Regions from separate parts of the Bifidobacterium sp. UTCIF-1 genome, predicted to be linked through region 1. Evidence: riboswitches for the same ligand, from Rfam matches in the RefSeq annotation. Region 1 holds a riboswitch; each other region holds the start of a gene.
What was found. A riboswitch is a leader RNA that binds a small molecule or an ion and turns the genes downstream of it on or off. The one in region 1 is predicted to bind thiamine pyrophosphate.

Region 1 (5,330 bases):
TCATCTACACGCTGCGGCAGAAAATCGAGCACGCCGGCGGACGCGGGGCCATCGAATCGGCCCGCGGGAAAGGGTACCGGCTGCCATGAGCGAACATCACGGTCACGAGCATCGCGAGCGCCACCGCCTGCGTATGCGGTTGGTTCCCCGCACCTTCCGAGGCAAGATCGCGCTGGCCATCGGTCTGCTGGTAGCGGTGTTCCTAGGAATCGCGCTGGCGTTGCAGGCCATGTTCTTCAGTCGCATCTACGACCGGTCATCCTACCGGCTGTATCAGGTGGCACAAGGCTCCACGCTGCCTGCACCCGAGAACGGCGAGCTCTATGTATCGACCACCGGCTGCTATTACACCGATCACGCGGTAGGCTGCGGGCCGATGACGCCCGGCTCGATCATGGAGATCAGCGATGCGGACATGCGCAAGCCCCTGATGCAGAGCGCCATGTGGTTCTCGCTGGCGCTGTTCGCCGCGTTCGCCATACTGGCCATGATCATGGCGTGGCTCATCTCGCGGCGGCTGGCCGGACGCATCTCGTCGCTGGGGGCGCAGATGCAGCGGCTCGACCCTGCCGAACCGGGTGGGCGCGTGACGCTGGCGGGGTCCGACGAGGTGACCGACCTGGCTGGGGACGTGAACACCATGCTGGAACGTATCGAGCGCGCGGCGGCCATGCAACGGCAGTTCATCGCGAACGCGTCGCACGAGCTGCGCACACCGATCGCGGTGATCGAGACCAGTCTGGACGCGCCGCTGAGTCAGGGCCGCTTCCCCGATGATGTGGCGCCCGCGGTGCGGCGTGCGCTCGACGCCGACCGGAACGCCGCCGATCTGGTGGAGGGGCTGTTGGCGCTGTCGCGCGTGCAGAACATGGCGTTGCATCACGGCGACGCGGAGCCGCCGGAAACGTCGCTCGGGGATGCGGCGGAACACGCGCTGGACGTCTCGTGGGATGCGATCGAGGCTCGTGGATTGAATGTGCGCACCGACATCGACCGGTCGGTGCGGGTGCGGGCAGACGAGACGATGCTCACGCTGCTGGTCGGCAATCTCGTGCGCAATGCGGTGGTGCATAACGTGGAATGTGGGGATATCACCGTCATCGTGCGTACGGTGAGCGGCGTAGTGGACGACGGCACGGTGAGTGGCGATACTGCGGACAGCAGCACGGGGGACGGCTACGCGGAGCTGTTGGTGGAGAACAGCACAGAAACGGGTGCCGATGGCGAGACCATCGGCGATACGACCGTCAGCGATGGGATCACCGGCGACAACGCCGCGCATGATTCCGGCGAATCCGGTGAATCCAGCGAGCCCGGTGATTTCCCCGATGCCGGCCTGCTCTCCGATTCCAGCGACTTGAACGACTTGCTCGTCCCCTTCCACCGGGGCGCGGCCTCACGATTGGAAAACTGCCCCGGCAACGGATTGGGTCTGTCCATCGTCAAAGAGATCGCGGATTTATACCATGCCGAGCTGCGACTCGCCAGACCTGAAGCGGGCAGATTCGCCGTTTCTGTGCGATTTTGTAACAAATATGTCCATGTTGGAGCATAACGTCGGCAACGTAATGCAGGGGAACCCGTGGCGACACGGGTTGAGAATGGCCACGGCCTGACCCTTAGAACCTGTTGGTTAAGACCATCGTAGGGAGCAGTGATATGAGCGATGATTCGCACCCATCATGTTGCACCGGCGCACATGGTGTAGTAAATGATGCACATGTACACGACCATGACGACGAGTTCGCCTCGCTGCGCCACGACATCGCGCAGGCAGTACGGGATGTGAAGGCCAAGACGCCGCTGGCGCAGTCGTTCACGAACTTCGTGACCATCAATCTGGTGGCCAACGCGCAGCTCGCAGCCGGCGGCACGGCGGCCATGAGCTTCCTGCCGGACGATGTCATCGACACGGCCTCCATCTCCGGTGCCGATTACATCAACGTGGGCACGTTGCTGCCCTTCTATGCTGATGCGCTGCCGCAGATCGCGCGCGCCTTCCACAAGTCCGCCCACCCGTGGGTACTGGACCCGGTGGCGGCGGGCATCGGACGGACGCGCACCGAAATCCTGCGCGCCTTCCGCGCCACGCCGCCGACCATCGTGCGCGGCAACGCCTCCGAAATCATCGCGCTGGCCGACATGTGGGGGCTGAATCAGGCCAACGGCAACAATCCGGAAACCCGTCCCGCCGGCGTCGAATCGGTGGATGAGGTGGACGCCGCCGTCGAACCGGCGAAGCGACTGGCCCGGTTCCTCGCCGCCTCGGCTCCCGCCGGCAAGGCGGCCGTGGCCGTCTCGGGCGCGGTGGACCTCGTGACCGACGGCGAGCATGTCTACCGCTTGCCGGGAGGCAGCGCGCTGATGTCCAAGATCACCGGCGCCGGCTGCTCGTTGGGCGGTGTGACCGCCACGTATCTGGCCGTCGCCGAGCCGTTGACCGCAGCCCTTGCGGCAACCCTGCTGTACAACCGTGCTGGCGAGATCGCCGAGGCCAAGGCCGACGGACCGGGCTCGTTCCAAGTGCATCTGCTGGATGCGCTGTGGAATCTCACGCCCGAGCAGGTGGCGGCATCGGCGATTGTGGCGCAATGAACCGTGTGGTCTCGTACCTATTGTCTCTCCCTCAGTCTCGCTACGCGAGACAGCTCCCTCATCAGAGGGAGCCGAGAAACGTGAGATCGCGGAACGCCCAAGACTTCCTCATCAGAGGGAGCCGAGAAACGCCATTCTTCCCCGGATACACAACAAGACTTCCTTAATTAACCCAACACCAAGGAACACCAAATGAACAACGAATACCCATACGCCTCCATGCGCGACTCGTTCGACCTGTCCGCGTACTTCGTAGTCGGCCCTGAGGATTGCAAGGGCCGCCCGCTCACCGACGTGGTCGATCAGGCCCTGCGCGGCGGCGCGACCTTCATCCAACTGCGCGCCAAGAAGGCGGACGCCTCAGAACTGACCGCCATGGCCCAGGACATCGCGCAGATCATCGAGGACAACAACAAGTCCGACTCCGTGGCCTTCGTAATCGACGACCGCGCTGATGTGGTCTGGCAGGCCCGCCGCAAGGGCATCAAGGTGGACGGCGTGCACATCGGCCAGACCGACATGGAGCCGCGCGAGGCCCGCGCCCTGCTCGGCGACGAGGCGATCGTGGGTCTTTCCGCCGAGACCGAAAGCCTCGTCAAGCTCATCAACGAGCTGCCCGATGGCTGCATCGACTACATCGGCGCCGGCCCGCTGCACGTCTCCAAGACCAAGCCCGAGGCTTCGGTCGGCGGCAACGACGGTTCCGGCAAGACGCTTGACGACAAGCAGATCAACACCATCTGCGCGGCCTGCGACTTCCCAGTGGTCGTGGGTGGCGGTGTGACCGCGGCCGACATGGCCATGCTGGCGGGTACCAAGGCCGCCGGCTGGTTCGCCGTCTCCGCCATCGCCGGCGCCGATGACCCGGAGGCCGCCACCCGCGCGATGGTCGAGGGTTGGAAGGCCGTGCGCGGCGAGAAGAGGCACGGCTACGCCAAGCGCATCGTGACTCACACCCCGGCCGCCGACACGCAGGCCGCGCAGGAGGGCACCGCCCCGGCAGGTGCCGAGGCCACCGAGAAGAAGTTCACCAACGCCAAGGAGGCCAAGGCCGCGCAGAAGCTCGCCAAGCAGCAGCGCGTGGACATCGCCGCCCGCGGCTCCAAGCAGCGCGACAAGGCGCACATCCGCAAGACCAAGCCGGTGCATTTCGAAAACCAGTTCGGCTCTTACGACCTCGAGGTGCCGTACACCGAGATCAAGCTGTCCGACACCCCCGGCGTTGGCCCGAACCCGCCGTTCATCGACTACAACACCGAAGGCCCCAAGTGCGACCCGAAGGAGGGCCTGAAGCCCCTGCGCCTCGACTGGATCAAGGACCGCGGCGACGTCGAGGAATACGAGGGCCGCCGCCGCAACCTCGAGGACGACGGCAAGCGCGCCATCAAGCGTGGCCGCGCCACGAAGGAATGGCGTGGCCGCACGCACCAGCCGATGCGCGCCAAGGACCACCCGGTGACCCAGATGTGGTATGCCCGCCACGGCATCATAACCCCTGAAATGAAGTATGTGGCCGAGCGCGAGAACTGCAATGTGGAGCTCGTGCGTTCCGAGCTGGCGGCCGGCCGTGCGGTCATGCCATGCAACATCAACCACCCGGAAGCCGAGCCGATGATCATCGGATCCGCCTTCCTCACCAAGCTCAACGCCAACATGGGCAACTCGGCCGTCACCTCGTCCATCGACGAGGAGGTGGAGAAGCTCACCTGGGCCACCAAGTGGGGCGCCGACACCGTGATGGACCTCTCCACCGGCAACGACATCCACACCACCCGCGAGTGGATCCTTCGCAACTCCCCCGTGCCGATCGGCACCGTGCCGATGTACCAGGCCCTCGAGAAGGTCGAGGACGATGCCTCCAAGCTCAGCTGGGAGCTGTTCCGCGACACCGTCATCGAGCAGTGCGAGCAGGGCGTGGACTATATGACCATCCATGCCGGTGTGCTACTGCGCTTCGTGCCGCTGACCGCCAACCGCGTGACCGGCATCGTTTCGCGCGGCGGCTCGATCATGGCCGAATGGTGCCTACAGCATCATCAGGAGAGCTTCCTGTACACCCACTTCGACGAGCTGTGCGACATCTTCGCCAAGTACGACGTGGCGTTCTCCCTCGGCGACGGCCTGCGCCCCGGCTCGCTCGCGGACGCGAACGACGCCGCGCAGATCGCTGAACTCATGACGCTGGGCGAGCTCACCCAGCGCGCGTGGGACAAGGACGTTCAGGTGATGATCGAGGGACCGGGCCACATCCCGTTCGACACCGTGCGCATGAACATCGAGATGGAGAAGGCGATCTGCAAGAACGCACCGTTCTACACCTTGGGACCGCTCACCACCGACACCGCGCCGGGCTACGACCACATCACCTCCGCCATCGGCGCCACGGAAATCGGACGCTACGGCACCGCCATGCTGTGCTACGTGACCCCGAAGGAGCACCTCGGCCTGCCGAACAAGGACGATGTGAAGCAGGGCGTGATCGCCTACAAGATCGCCTGCCACGCGGCCGACATCGCCAAGCACCACCCGCACGCGCAGGACCGCGATCTCGCCATCTCCAAGGCCCGTTTCGAGTTCCGCTGGCTCGACCAGTTCAACCTGAGCTACGACCCGGACACCGCAATCGCCTTCCACGACGATACGCTGCCCGCCGAGCCCGCCAAGATGGCGCACTTCTGCTCGATGTGCGGCCCGAAGTTCTGCTCGATGGCCATCTCGCAGAACATCCGCAAGCA
Region 2 (5,330 bases), on a different contig from region 1:
ACAAGGATTCGACGGGAACAAAGAATCATTCGAGTTCACGGATGAGAATGGCGACTCAGTGAACGTGCGCCCGGAGCTTGACCAACGCACATATCTGATACTGGCGCAACGATACAAGGAGCTCTTCGGTGACAAGTCGGAAGGAGACAACGCGCCGGGTGACGGCAAGGATGACGACGAAGCTCCGTATGAGCTGGACGGGTATCTGACCGCCATCGATACCGGGCTGATAGACACGGATTACATGAATGCCAACTTCACCAAATGGCTCAAAGCGTTGCGCGAAGAAAGCGCTGAATTGACCAAGGTGACGACGGAATTGCACCGCTCGTTCGCGACGCTCTCGGCCGATGAACAACGACTCGCGGAACTGTTCTTGCGTGACGTGGAACGTGGTGATGTGACCGTCGAGGACGGCATGACATTGCGTGGCTACATCACCCGTTATGCGCGGCGTGAGAAGGACGGACAGATAGACAAGCTCGTGGGCTACTTCGGAGTGCGGCGCTCTCTCGTAGAGGAGTTCATAGGCCAGTTCATCACTGAGGCGAACATCAACGAATTCGGACGGCTTGATGCCTTGTATGACTCCATCGACAAAAAGTTATCGAAATCCACGCTAGAAGTATGGATGGGTGTGATTATTTCACAGCCCAAAGCGAATCGGACAGTGCGAAACCTGCTGAGGCGTTTCGTGTTGGGAGGTGGATTCGATGTCGATGAAACGCTTGAAAAGATGCGAATTGCGAAAGGCGAGGAGGAATCGGACGATACGCCGCGTGATGTAGCCCAACGCTGATACTCTGACAGACAGTCGCAAACCATATGAATGCATGTAAAGTGCGCCATCGTGCACGCACGCGCATTCCCCCCCCGGGATATCGCATGACGCGCAGGAACGCGAAGGAGTAACGCATGACCGAATCCAACCAGCAGTCCGAACACCTCGCCCTGTGGGGCGGCCGCTTCACCTCCGGCCCCTCGCCCGAGCTGGCCCGCCTGTCCAAGTCCACCCAGTTCGACTGGCGCCTCGCGGACGATGACATCGCCGGCTCGCGAGCCCACGCCCGCGCGCTCGGCCGCGCCGGACTTCTGACCGCTGACGAGCTTCAGCGCATGGAAGATGCGCTCGACACCCTGCAGCGCCGGGTGGACGACGGCTCCTTCGCACCCATCGAAGACGATGAGGACGAGGCCACCGCGCTCGAACGCGGCCTGATCGACATTGCCGGTGACGAGCTCGGCGGCAAGCTTCGCGCCGGACGCTCACGCAACGATCAGATTGCCTGCCTGATCCGCATGTGGTTGCGCCGCCACTCCCGCGTGATCGCAGGGCTCCTGCTCGACCTTGTCAACGCGCTCATCGAACAGAGCGAAAAGGCCGGCCGTACCGTGATGCCCGGACGCACCCACATGCAGCACGCCCAGCCGGTGCTGCTGGCCCACCAGCTCATGGCCCACGCCTGGCCTCTCATCCGCGACGTGCAGCGCCTCATCGACTGGGACAAGCGCATCAACGCCTCCCCGTACGGCTCCGGCGCGCTCGCCGGCAACACGCTTGGCCTCGACCCGGAGGCCGTAGCCCGCGAGCTCGGATTCTCCCGCGTGACCGACAACTCCATCGACGGCACTGCCGCGCGCGACCTCGTGGCCGAATTCGCGTTCGTCGCCGCCATGACCGGCGTGGACATCTCCCGTCTCTCTGAGGAGATCATCATCTGGAACACGCAGGAATTCGCGTTCGTGCGCCTTGATGACGCCTATTCCACAGGCTCCTCCATCATGCCGCAGAAGAAGAACCCGGACATCGCCGAGCTGGCCCGCGGCAAGTCCGGCCGTCTCATCGGCGATCTCACCGGTCTGCTGGCCACGTTGAAGGGCCTGCCGACCGCATACGCGCGCGACCTGCAGGAAGACAAGGAAGCCGTGTTCGATCAGGTCGACACGCTGGAGGTGCTGCTGCCCGCCTTCACCGGTATGGTTCGCACCATGCGCTTTGACGCCGACCGTCTTGAAGCCGAGGCTCCCACCGGCTTCGCACTGGCCACCGACATCGCCGAATGGCTGGTCAAGAACGGCGTGCCGTTCCGCCATGCCCACGAGCTCTCCGGCGCATGCGTCAAGATCGCCGAAGGTCGCGGCCAGGAGCTCTGGGACCTGACCGACGAGGACTTCATCGACACCTTCGCCGCATTCCTGCCTGCCGATAAGGCCCCGGGCGTGCGTCAGGTGCTCTCCAGCCACGGTTCTGTGGACTCCCGCAACGGCAAGGGAGGCACCGCCTACGGTCGCGTGCGCGAGCAGATCGCCGATGCCAAGGCGCAGGTCGAGGAGCTCAAGCTCTTCCCGGCTTCCACGTCGGACGGCTCCGCCTACAAGGCGCCCGGCACGTTCTGAGTGCCATACGGCTCCCCCTCGCGCGAGAGGGGAGCTTTTTCATTTGTCCATATGTCACAGAGGGTCTCTACACTGGGCAACTGTAACGAACGGGAGCCGAAAGGCTGAGAGGAAGCGCCAGCTTCGACCGGGGAACTTGACGCGGGTCATGCCGCCGTAAGGAATCGTTGTTGAGCGGTTTGCCAAGTTGCCCGTAGCAGTCTTCAGTTTCCGTGAACACAACTAAGCCGTACAGGCTGTTTGTTGGCGTAGCCAATGCGCCGAAAAACAGGCTGGCGGTCGCATGACAGGGTTCATGAATGGGCGCACCACTTACGGTACGGTTCGTTTCGTGCGCCCTTTTTTAGTATTCGGAAAGGGGACCGCAATGCAGGTCAACGGAGAGCAGGTCAAGCTCGAGCAGCCGGTCAGTGTGGCCGACTATCTCGAAACGCATGGATTCCGCGCCGAGCGTGTGGCCATCGAACTCAATGGCGAGATTATCCCACGCGAGAAACGTGCCGGAACCATGCTCGACGACCAATGCGTCATGGAGATCGTGCAGTTCGTGCAGGGTGGCTGACTTCGCGCTTCACCCGTCGGCTCCATTGGCCTCCAGTGACAAGGAGAGCCGGAAACATCATCAATCCAATGAAGGGAACATCATGAGCAATATCAATCCGGTCACCGAAGCATCCGTCGAAGCTACGCCGTTGCCGCCGCAGCCCAAGGTCGTCAATCCGGTCGGCACCGCAGCGCCGATGCTGCCGGTCGAAGACAAACCTCTCAATCTCGGCGGCCATGAATTCGAGTCCCGGTTCATTCTGGGCTCCGGTCGTTACGACCTGAACCTCATCAAGGCCACCGTCGAGCACGCCGGCACGCAGATCGTCACCATGGCATTGCGCCGTGCCCAGACCACCGAGAACAGCGTGCTCGACTACATCCCCGAAGGCATCACACTGCTGCCGAACACCTCCGGCGCGCGCAACGCCGAGGAGGCCGTGCGCATCGCGCGTCTCGCACGAGAGGTGTGCCACACCGATTTCGATGCTCCTATTTATTGTCAAATGGTTGAGAGTGTTGTGTCGTCGGGGTGGTGATGGAGTGTATCCATTGGGTGGCGCGTTGTTCGAGTTCGGGCAGGTTGCGGGTCCCGCGTTCGATTTCGCTGATTCTGCTGGAGGGTACGGCCAATGCCTCGCCGACCTGTTGCTGCGTGATGCCGTGGCTCGTGCGCAGACGGCGTAGTCGCGCGCCGCGTTCCCGCGGTGTTTCTCGTTGTCCTGCGTTGCCGTTGCGTATGGCGAGAAGCGCCTTGTACGCTTCGCGGGCGATGTAGCGTTTGAGGCAGCGGATGATTTCGAGTTTGCTTTTGCCTTCCCTGGTTTTCTTTGACACGTAGTCGCGGGTTGGCTGGTGGTATCTGAGTCTGACGATGGCGATGCGGTGCAGCGCCATGTTGCCTTGCCTGTTGCCGCCCCGGTTGAGCCTGTGGCGGTTGGTTTTGCCGCTGGACGCGGGGATGGGGCACGCGCCGCAGAGTTTGGCGAACGCAGCCTCGTCGCGGATGCGTTCGGGGTTGTCCCCGGCGACGATGGCGATCGTGGCCGCAGTGATGGTGCCGGCGCAGTAGATGTCGAGCAGGGGACGCGCGTTGGCCTCGAGGATGCGGCGCATGCGTTCCTCGAGCAGGTCGGCCTGCTCCTTGAGTGTTTTCCACGCCTTGGCGGCGCTTTTGAGCGCGGTGAGCACGCTGTGTGCGACGAGGCCTCCTGACGGCCGGCATGAGGCAAGGTGGTTCATGCGGGTCTCGGTGCGCAGCCCCCGGTATCGTTCCCTGACCGGTTCGGGGGCGGTGACCAGCAGGCCTCCGGTGGAGTTGGCCAGCATGGTCATCGCCGCGACCAGCTGGGAGCGTTCCGCGTTCAGGTGCCGTAGCGCCTCGACCCAGCCGTCCGAGCTTTTCGGCAGGCTCGTCGCTTCGCCGGCGAGCACGCCGCGCGCGGCGGCGATCGCGTCGATGGGATCGGATTTCCCGTCCTTGCGTCGCACGCCGCGGTTCGGCCTGAGCACCTCGTATACGGGGAACCCTCCGGCCGAGAGCCGTCTGGCCAGCGCCGCGCCGAACGAGTTCGTGCCCTCCACGCCAATTCCGGCACAGCGTGAGGGCTTGCCGAGGGCGTCGATCAGGCGTCCGTATCCGTCCGGGCTGGTCTCGAACGTTTCGGTGGAAATGACCCTGCCGTTCGTGTCGAGCAGGGCGAGGGTGTGGGTGTCGGCATGGGTGTCCACGCCGGCGATGACCGTGGTCGGCGGCTCCATCGTCGTCTCCTTCGTCGGTTCGTTGCCTTCCCGGGGCGTTCCGGCCCAGACAGGACGTTGACGGGACACGCTACCATGGTTCTTGCAGGGATCCGATGGAGCGTCCACGCTCCTATGAGGTCATGCGCCATGCGCCTCCGGGTCGGTGGCCGGGCGGGACAAATCAAAATAAGGACAGGCCCCGCTAGCCGGGGCCGTCAGTCAAGTTTGGGGTCACCGCCAGGCCGCCACTTCCATTATCACCGGCCAGCTAAACCGGCATAACCATTATCAACGTCAAAGTCGAAATCGAGCATGAGACCAAATACCTGCTGCCGGACAACGCCGAAACCATTCGCGCCACCGAAATGCTGGCCAAGGAAGGGTTCGTCGTCATGCCGTACATGTTCCCGGACCCCATCGCCGCACGTCAGCTCGAGGAGGCCGGTGCTGCCGCGGTCATGCCGCTCGGTTCGCTCATCGGCTCCAATATGGGACTGCGTATGCGCGATTTCATCGAGATCATCATCGCCAACGCCAATGTGCCGGTGATCATCGACGCCGGCATCGGTCGTCCGAGTCAGGCGTGCGACGCGATGGAGATGGGCGCGGACGCCGTCATGGCGTACACCGCAGTGGCCTCGGCGGGC
Region 3 (5,330 bases), on a different contig from region 1:
CGCGGTTGGCACTGATGACCTCGTCCACCGCAATCGAGCATCCGCGGGCCTCGGCACCCTTCGCCCTGCCCTGCAGCAGGAATCCGTCCGGCGTGCGGTGGCCAAGGTCCTCGGTCAGGATGCCGATGCAGGAGTTCCAGTTGGCCAGGTCGTAGTGGGCGATTACGCCGGTCTCGCCGTCCTTGACGGGCGTCAGCGTGTTCGGATCCAGGAACACCGTGCGCACCCATGCGGGGTTCGCCTTGAGATAATTGCTGGTGCCGTCCGTGTACCAGGACAGGATGTTCTGGTCGTAGATCTGGGAGCTGAGCTCGGTCATGCCGTACATGTTGACGCAATGGTGGCGCGGCACGCCCAACGTCTGCTCCAGTTCGGCGAGCATCTGGTCTTCGGTGATGTCGCGCTTGGTGCTCTTGAATCCGCCGGTATCGAACAGGCGGCTGTCGGCGGCCAAGGCGAACGTCAGGTCGTGCTCGTGCAGGTAGTCGAGCAGATACAGGTAGGACGACGAAACGCCCATCAGCATGACCGGCTCGTTGTCGGCCACTGCGCGGTTCAGGAAGTCGATGATGCCGTCGAATTTGAGTCCGTGCTCGTCGAAGTAGATGCCGCTGCCCTCGCTGCCGCATTGTTCCACGGCCTTGGTGAGGTAGCGGGAGAGCGACGAGTTCTGGTTCATGTCCCACGCGGGGGAGATCACGGCGATGCGGATGCGTTCGCGGTCCGGCATGATGAAATGGCGGAACGGCACGATCATCGACTCATCCCACACTTCCAGGTCCGGGTGGAAGTTGCGGCCACGCATCGCCCCGCCGTGCGTGGTGCCGCTGGTCATGAACACCGCTTCGCACTGGTCGGTGGGGAGGGTGGACAGGGTGAGGTGCTTGAATCCGTCCACTGGCATCGGCGGAATCTCCCGCCAGTCGCGCAACGAGGCGGGCGTGATGCGCTTTGCCGCGCAATACCGGCGATACGGCAAGTCATACGTGTACTGGTATGTGAACACGTCGCGGGCCAAGTCGTCGAACGCCTCGTCCGGTGCCTGCTCGCAGCCGTAGGTGTGGATGAAATCGAGAATCTCCTGTTTGATACGGCCCGCGTCGGCCTTCACATCGGTCCCGCCAGTCATTGCAGTCATTGATCTGCTCCCCTCCGATTCCGCTGAATAGTCTGAATCCTGATATGCATTATTGTTCGCTGAACTCAGTCCCGCTTGGCGACGTTCGAGTTATCCACAACATTTGTGGATGGCGCGACTGCAGTAGCCTTCGCTACGTTCACAGTGGCCTCAGCACCGTTCGCAGCAGCATCCGCTACGTTCGCAGCAGCCTCTGCACCGTTCGCAGTAGCCTCCGCTACATTCGCGGAAGCATTCGCAACGTTCGCGACCGGTTCAGCGGCACCCGGCGCGCGATGCCGAGCCACCAGATCCGGCAGCGCCACGAACAGCGCGTTGAGGATGATTGCGCAGAATACGCCGACCATGATGTTGTTGCCGAAGAACACGCTCGCGCCACCGGTCAGCCCGGCGAGCGCCTTCGGCAACGCGATGCCGAGTAGCAGGGACATGCCGATCACCATCTGACGGCGTTCGTCGTCGGCGACCTTGCGCAGCGTGCGGATGCCCGTCACGATCAGGCTGGCGGCAGCGGGCAGGAAGATGCCGCCGACGACCGCCGAGGGGATGACGGACAGCAGGGCGCCGGCCTTCGGCACGAAGCCGAGGATCAGCAGTAGCACTGCGGCGATGACCACAGGCGTGCGCGTGCGCAGCTTGCCTTCACCGGTCAGGTTCAGCAGACCCACGTTCTGCGGGTACGCGGTGGTCGTGAAGCCGCCGATGAGCGAGGAGATGGCGGAACCGGCCGCCTCGCCGGCCAGGCCGTAGCGCACCTGTTTGCGCTCAAGCGGGGTGCCCTGAATCTCGGAAGCCGCCTGATACACGCCCAGCGCCTCCATCACGGCGACCATGTAGGCGATGAAGAACGGTACGAAAATCTTCCAATCGAACGTAAACGGACCGTAAGGCAGGAAGGTCGGCAGACCAAGCCAGCCCTTTGATGCGACAGGGGAGAAGTCCACCATGCCCAGCGCGGCGGCGACCACAGTACCCACCACGAGCGCGATCAGGAAGGAGAACGATTTGAGCAGCCCCTTGCCAAGCAGGGACAGCACCAGCACGATCGCCGTGGTCAGGATGGACACGGCGAGAATGCGGGGGTCGGCGAACGTCTTGTCGCCGGGAGCGCCGCCGAGGAACTCGCTCAGCGTGAACCCGGACAGGGATACGCCCACCATGAAGATGACCACACCCGAGATCAGCGGGGAGAACAGGAACCGCATCCGTTCGATGACGCCGGTCAGGCACAGTACCAGGAACACCAGCGAGGCGATGAGGATGGACGAGCTGGCCGCGCCCAGCATGCCGGCGGTACCGGCCGCGATCATCAGCGCGTCGAACGCGGCGGACGGGCCCTGCACCACGGGCAGGCGCACCAGTCGGGTGGCCTGAATCAGCGTGACCAGACCGGAGACGATGAAGATGGCGTTGATCATGTTCGACGACAACGCGATCGGCAGGCCGATGGCGCCCGCCACGAACACCGGGTCGAGCCAGACGTTGGAGACGAACACATGCTGGAAGCCCAGCAGGACGTTTTGGGCGGTCAGTTCCTTGCGTATTGACACTTTCTTGCTTCCTCCCTCAATGCGCACACGGCTCTCGAGTCGAACGGAAGCGTCCAACCGTCGTAGTCCCTACGCGAGTATGAGCTCACAGGTTCGAAGGGTTCGGCGAATGCCGTCTCAGCCAGAGGCGCCCCTTACGAATCGGTTTCGAGGTCACCGTAGCAAACACAGCGGCTGCGAGTCAAGGAAAATCCCGCGCCGGGCCAGATTGCCGGGTTTGTCATGTCGATTGACGGGGTTGCCGGGGTTGCCGGGGTTGCCGGGTTGCCACCTCGGCTGACGGAAGTGTAACTGACGGAAGTGTAACGAATTCTGTTACAAATCCGTCAGCCAAACAAGGAAACGAAAACGGTCCAAATAAGGAAATGGAGCCTTTCGGGATGTCATCGAGGACATGCCCGCATGGAATCCGAATCTTCGTTCGAAAACCGCCATTCGATCGGCGGATACGCGGCATTTCGTCGATCCGTCCATCGCTGCGGCTGCCCTTGGTGTGAATCCTCAGGGCATTTTACGTGACTTGGAGACCTTCGGCCTACTGTTTGAAGGAATGTGCATCCGCGATCTTCGCGTCTATGCGGACGCATTGGGCGGACAGGTGTTCCACTATCGTGACAAGACCGGTTTGGAATGCGATGCCGTGGTCCATTTGCGTGACGGACGGTATGGTCTCATCGAGGTCAAACTCGGAGGAGACAAACTAACCAACGAGGGTGCCTCGAACCTGTTGAAGCTGGCCGGAAGACTGGATACCTCCAAGATGTCCGAGCCCAGCTTCCTCATGGTGCTCACCGGTACCGGAGCCTACAGCTTCACGCGTCCGGACGGAGTAATCGTCGCGCCCATCACCACATTGCGGCCATGACACGCCGCACCGGCGCCAACGGCACACGCGCATCAGCCAGATGACACGACGAGGCCGCCGTCCCTGAAGGAAAGGGACGGCGGCCTCATACATAGCACCTGCAATATGGTGCCGTACGGCACCGAGCCGGTCGGCTGTCAGCCGTACGTTTGCCGGGAACACTCGGTAGTCGATTATCGATAATCGACTGCCGAGTGCTGACTACCGGCTACCGGCGACTGCGGCGCACGGCGGCCAGCGCGATGCCCGCCACTGCCAGCAGCAGCATCGCGACAGCCACGCCGGCGACAGCGGAACCGGTATTCACCAGATTGCCGTCACCCTTGCCGTCCGACTTGTTGTTGTTCTTGTCGGACTGGTTCTGGTTGCCTTGGTTCTGGCTGCCATTGCCACCCTGGTTGCCCTGGTTGCCGTTGCCGCCATTGTCGGAACCGGCATCCTTCGCCTTGACCTTCACGGTGAAGGTGGCGGGCTTGAGATCCTTGCCCGCGTCCTTGCCGGTGTAGGTCACGGTCACCGTCACAGCGTCCGCAGCCTTGGAGGAATCGAAGCCGGTGAGCAGGTACTCGTCGGAGCCCAGCACACGGGTCTCACCATCGGACAGCTTGGCGGTCACTTCGAGGCCGGAGGCGTCGAACTTGTCGCCGACCGTGTACTCGGTCTTCGCGGGCTGCTTGGTCACGGCGATCTCATCGACCGTCGTCTCGGCAGGAGGCGTGACCGGCTTGTCCTTGACCGTCAGCTCGAAAGCGGCGGTCTTGGTGGCATCGTCCTTCAGCGCAACGGTCACGGTGACCTTGCCCGCAGCCGCGAACGGCTTGGACAGATCGACCACAACACCGGAGGCGTCCACGGCGGACAGGGTGTAGTCGCCTGCGGCAACCTCATCCGAGGTGTTGTCGGACATCAGCTTCTTGACCGTCAGACCCTTGTCCGAGAACGTCTCACCGACCGTGTACTCGACGTCGTCCGGACCGCTCACCTCAATGCCGGTCACAGTCGGCTGCGAGGGCTCGGGCTCGCCCTTGGCAGTCACCGCAGTGCCGTCGAAGATGGCGGTGTAGTCGCCCTTGGCATTGTTCGAGGTGGCGAAGATGCCCACGTCGAGCTTGTCGGCCGCATCCTCACCGAGAGTGGCAGTGCCGAGGCTCTTCCACTCGGCGGAGCCGGCGAGCTTGTAGAAGCCTTCCAGCTCGGTGGCGGAGTTACGCACCAGCTTGAACGACACCGGAGTGTCGATGGAGCTGGCGGCTTCGGCCACCTTGTCGAGTTCCTTGTCGATGAATCCGTTGTTGTTCGAATCCGTCTGGAAGAACGCACCCTTGGTGCTGGCGATCAGCAGCGCGTAGCCGTGGGCCTTGCCCTGGCCGGCCGCGCTCAGATCGTTGCGCACGATGATGCCCGCACGCGGGTCCTCGTTGCTGCCGGGCTGGGAGGAGGTGATGGTCGTCTCGATCGAGTCGCCCACACCGAGCTTGGCCGGCTGGTAGATGGTGGACAGGTTGTCCTTGTTCGTCCATGCACCGTTGTTCGAGGCGTCGGTGATGCGGAAGGAACCGGTGGCCTCACCCTGCAGGAAGGTACCGGCGTTGCCCCAGCTGGTGGTCTTCCATGGTTCGCCCACCTGCTGCGCGCCCTCGGCCGATGCGGTGAAGCGCACGGTGTAGGTGCGGGTCTGGGCCGGGTCATCCTTGGAGGCGACGGTCACGATCGCGCGGGCGGTGTTGACGTCCACGGTCACGGTCGTGTGCTCGGGGTCGGCGGCCACGGCCTTGAC

Region 2: another riboswitch for thiamine pyrophosphate. It lies ahead of thiS (sulfur carrier protein ThiS); the one in region 1 lies ahead of BW09_RS09780 (hydroxyethylthiazole kinase).
Region 3: another riboswitch for thiamine pyrophosphate. It lies ahead of BW09_RS07015 (solute carrier family 23 protein); the one in region 1 lies ahead of BW09_RS09780 (hydroxyethylthiazole kinase).

Annotation. Positions count from the first base shown of each region.
Region 1 is NZ_JFAG01000025.1:15,377-20,706, forward strand. It holds gene BW09_RS09770 (response regulator transcription factor) at 1-89, shown strand, start outside; gene BW09_RS09775 (HAMP domain-containing sensor histidine kinase) at 86-1,555, shown strand; TPP riboswitch at 1,563-1,668, shown strand; gene BW09_RS09780 (hydroxyethylthiazole kinase) at 1,660-2,595, shown strand; gene thiC (phosphomethylpyrimidine synthase ThiC) at 2,788-5,330, shown strand, end outside.
Region 2 is NZ_JFAG01000001.1:78,291-83,620, reverse strand. It holds gene BW09_RS00355 (DEAD/DEAH box helicase family protein) at 1-799, shown strand, start outside; gene argH (argininosuccinate lyase) at 916-2,397, shown strand; TPP riboswitch at 2,477-2,578, shown strand; gene thiS (sulfur carrier protein ThiS) at 2,765-2,959, shown strand; partial or broken gene BW09_RS00340 (thiazole synthase) at 3,042-3,425, shown strand; gene BW09_RS00335 (IS110 family transposase) at 3,433-4,701, opposite strand; partial or broken gene BW09_RS00330 (thiazole synthase) at 4,977-5,330, shown strand, end outside.
Region 3 is NZ_JFAG01000013.1:35,695-41,024, forward strand. It holds gene BW09_RS07005 (acyl-CoA reductase) at 1-12, opposite strand, end outside; gene BW09_RS07010 (CoF synthetase) at 1-1,138, opposite strand, end outside; partial or broken gene BW09_RS07015 (solute carrier family 23 protein) at 1,354-2,688, opposite strand; TPP riboswitch at 2,737-2,833, opposite strand; partial or broken gene BW09_RS07020 (DUF4143 domain-containing protein) at 3,071-3,553, shown strand; gene BW09_RS07025 (bacterial Ig-like domain-containing protein) at 3,762-5,330, opposite strand, start outside.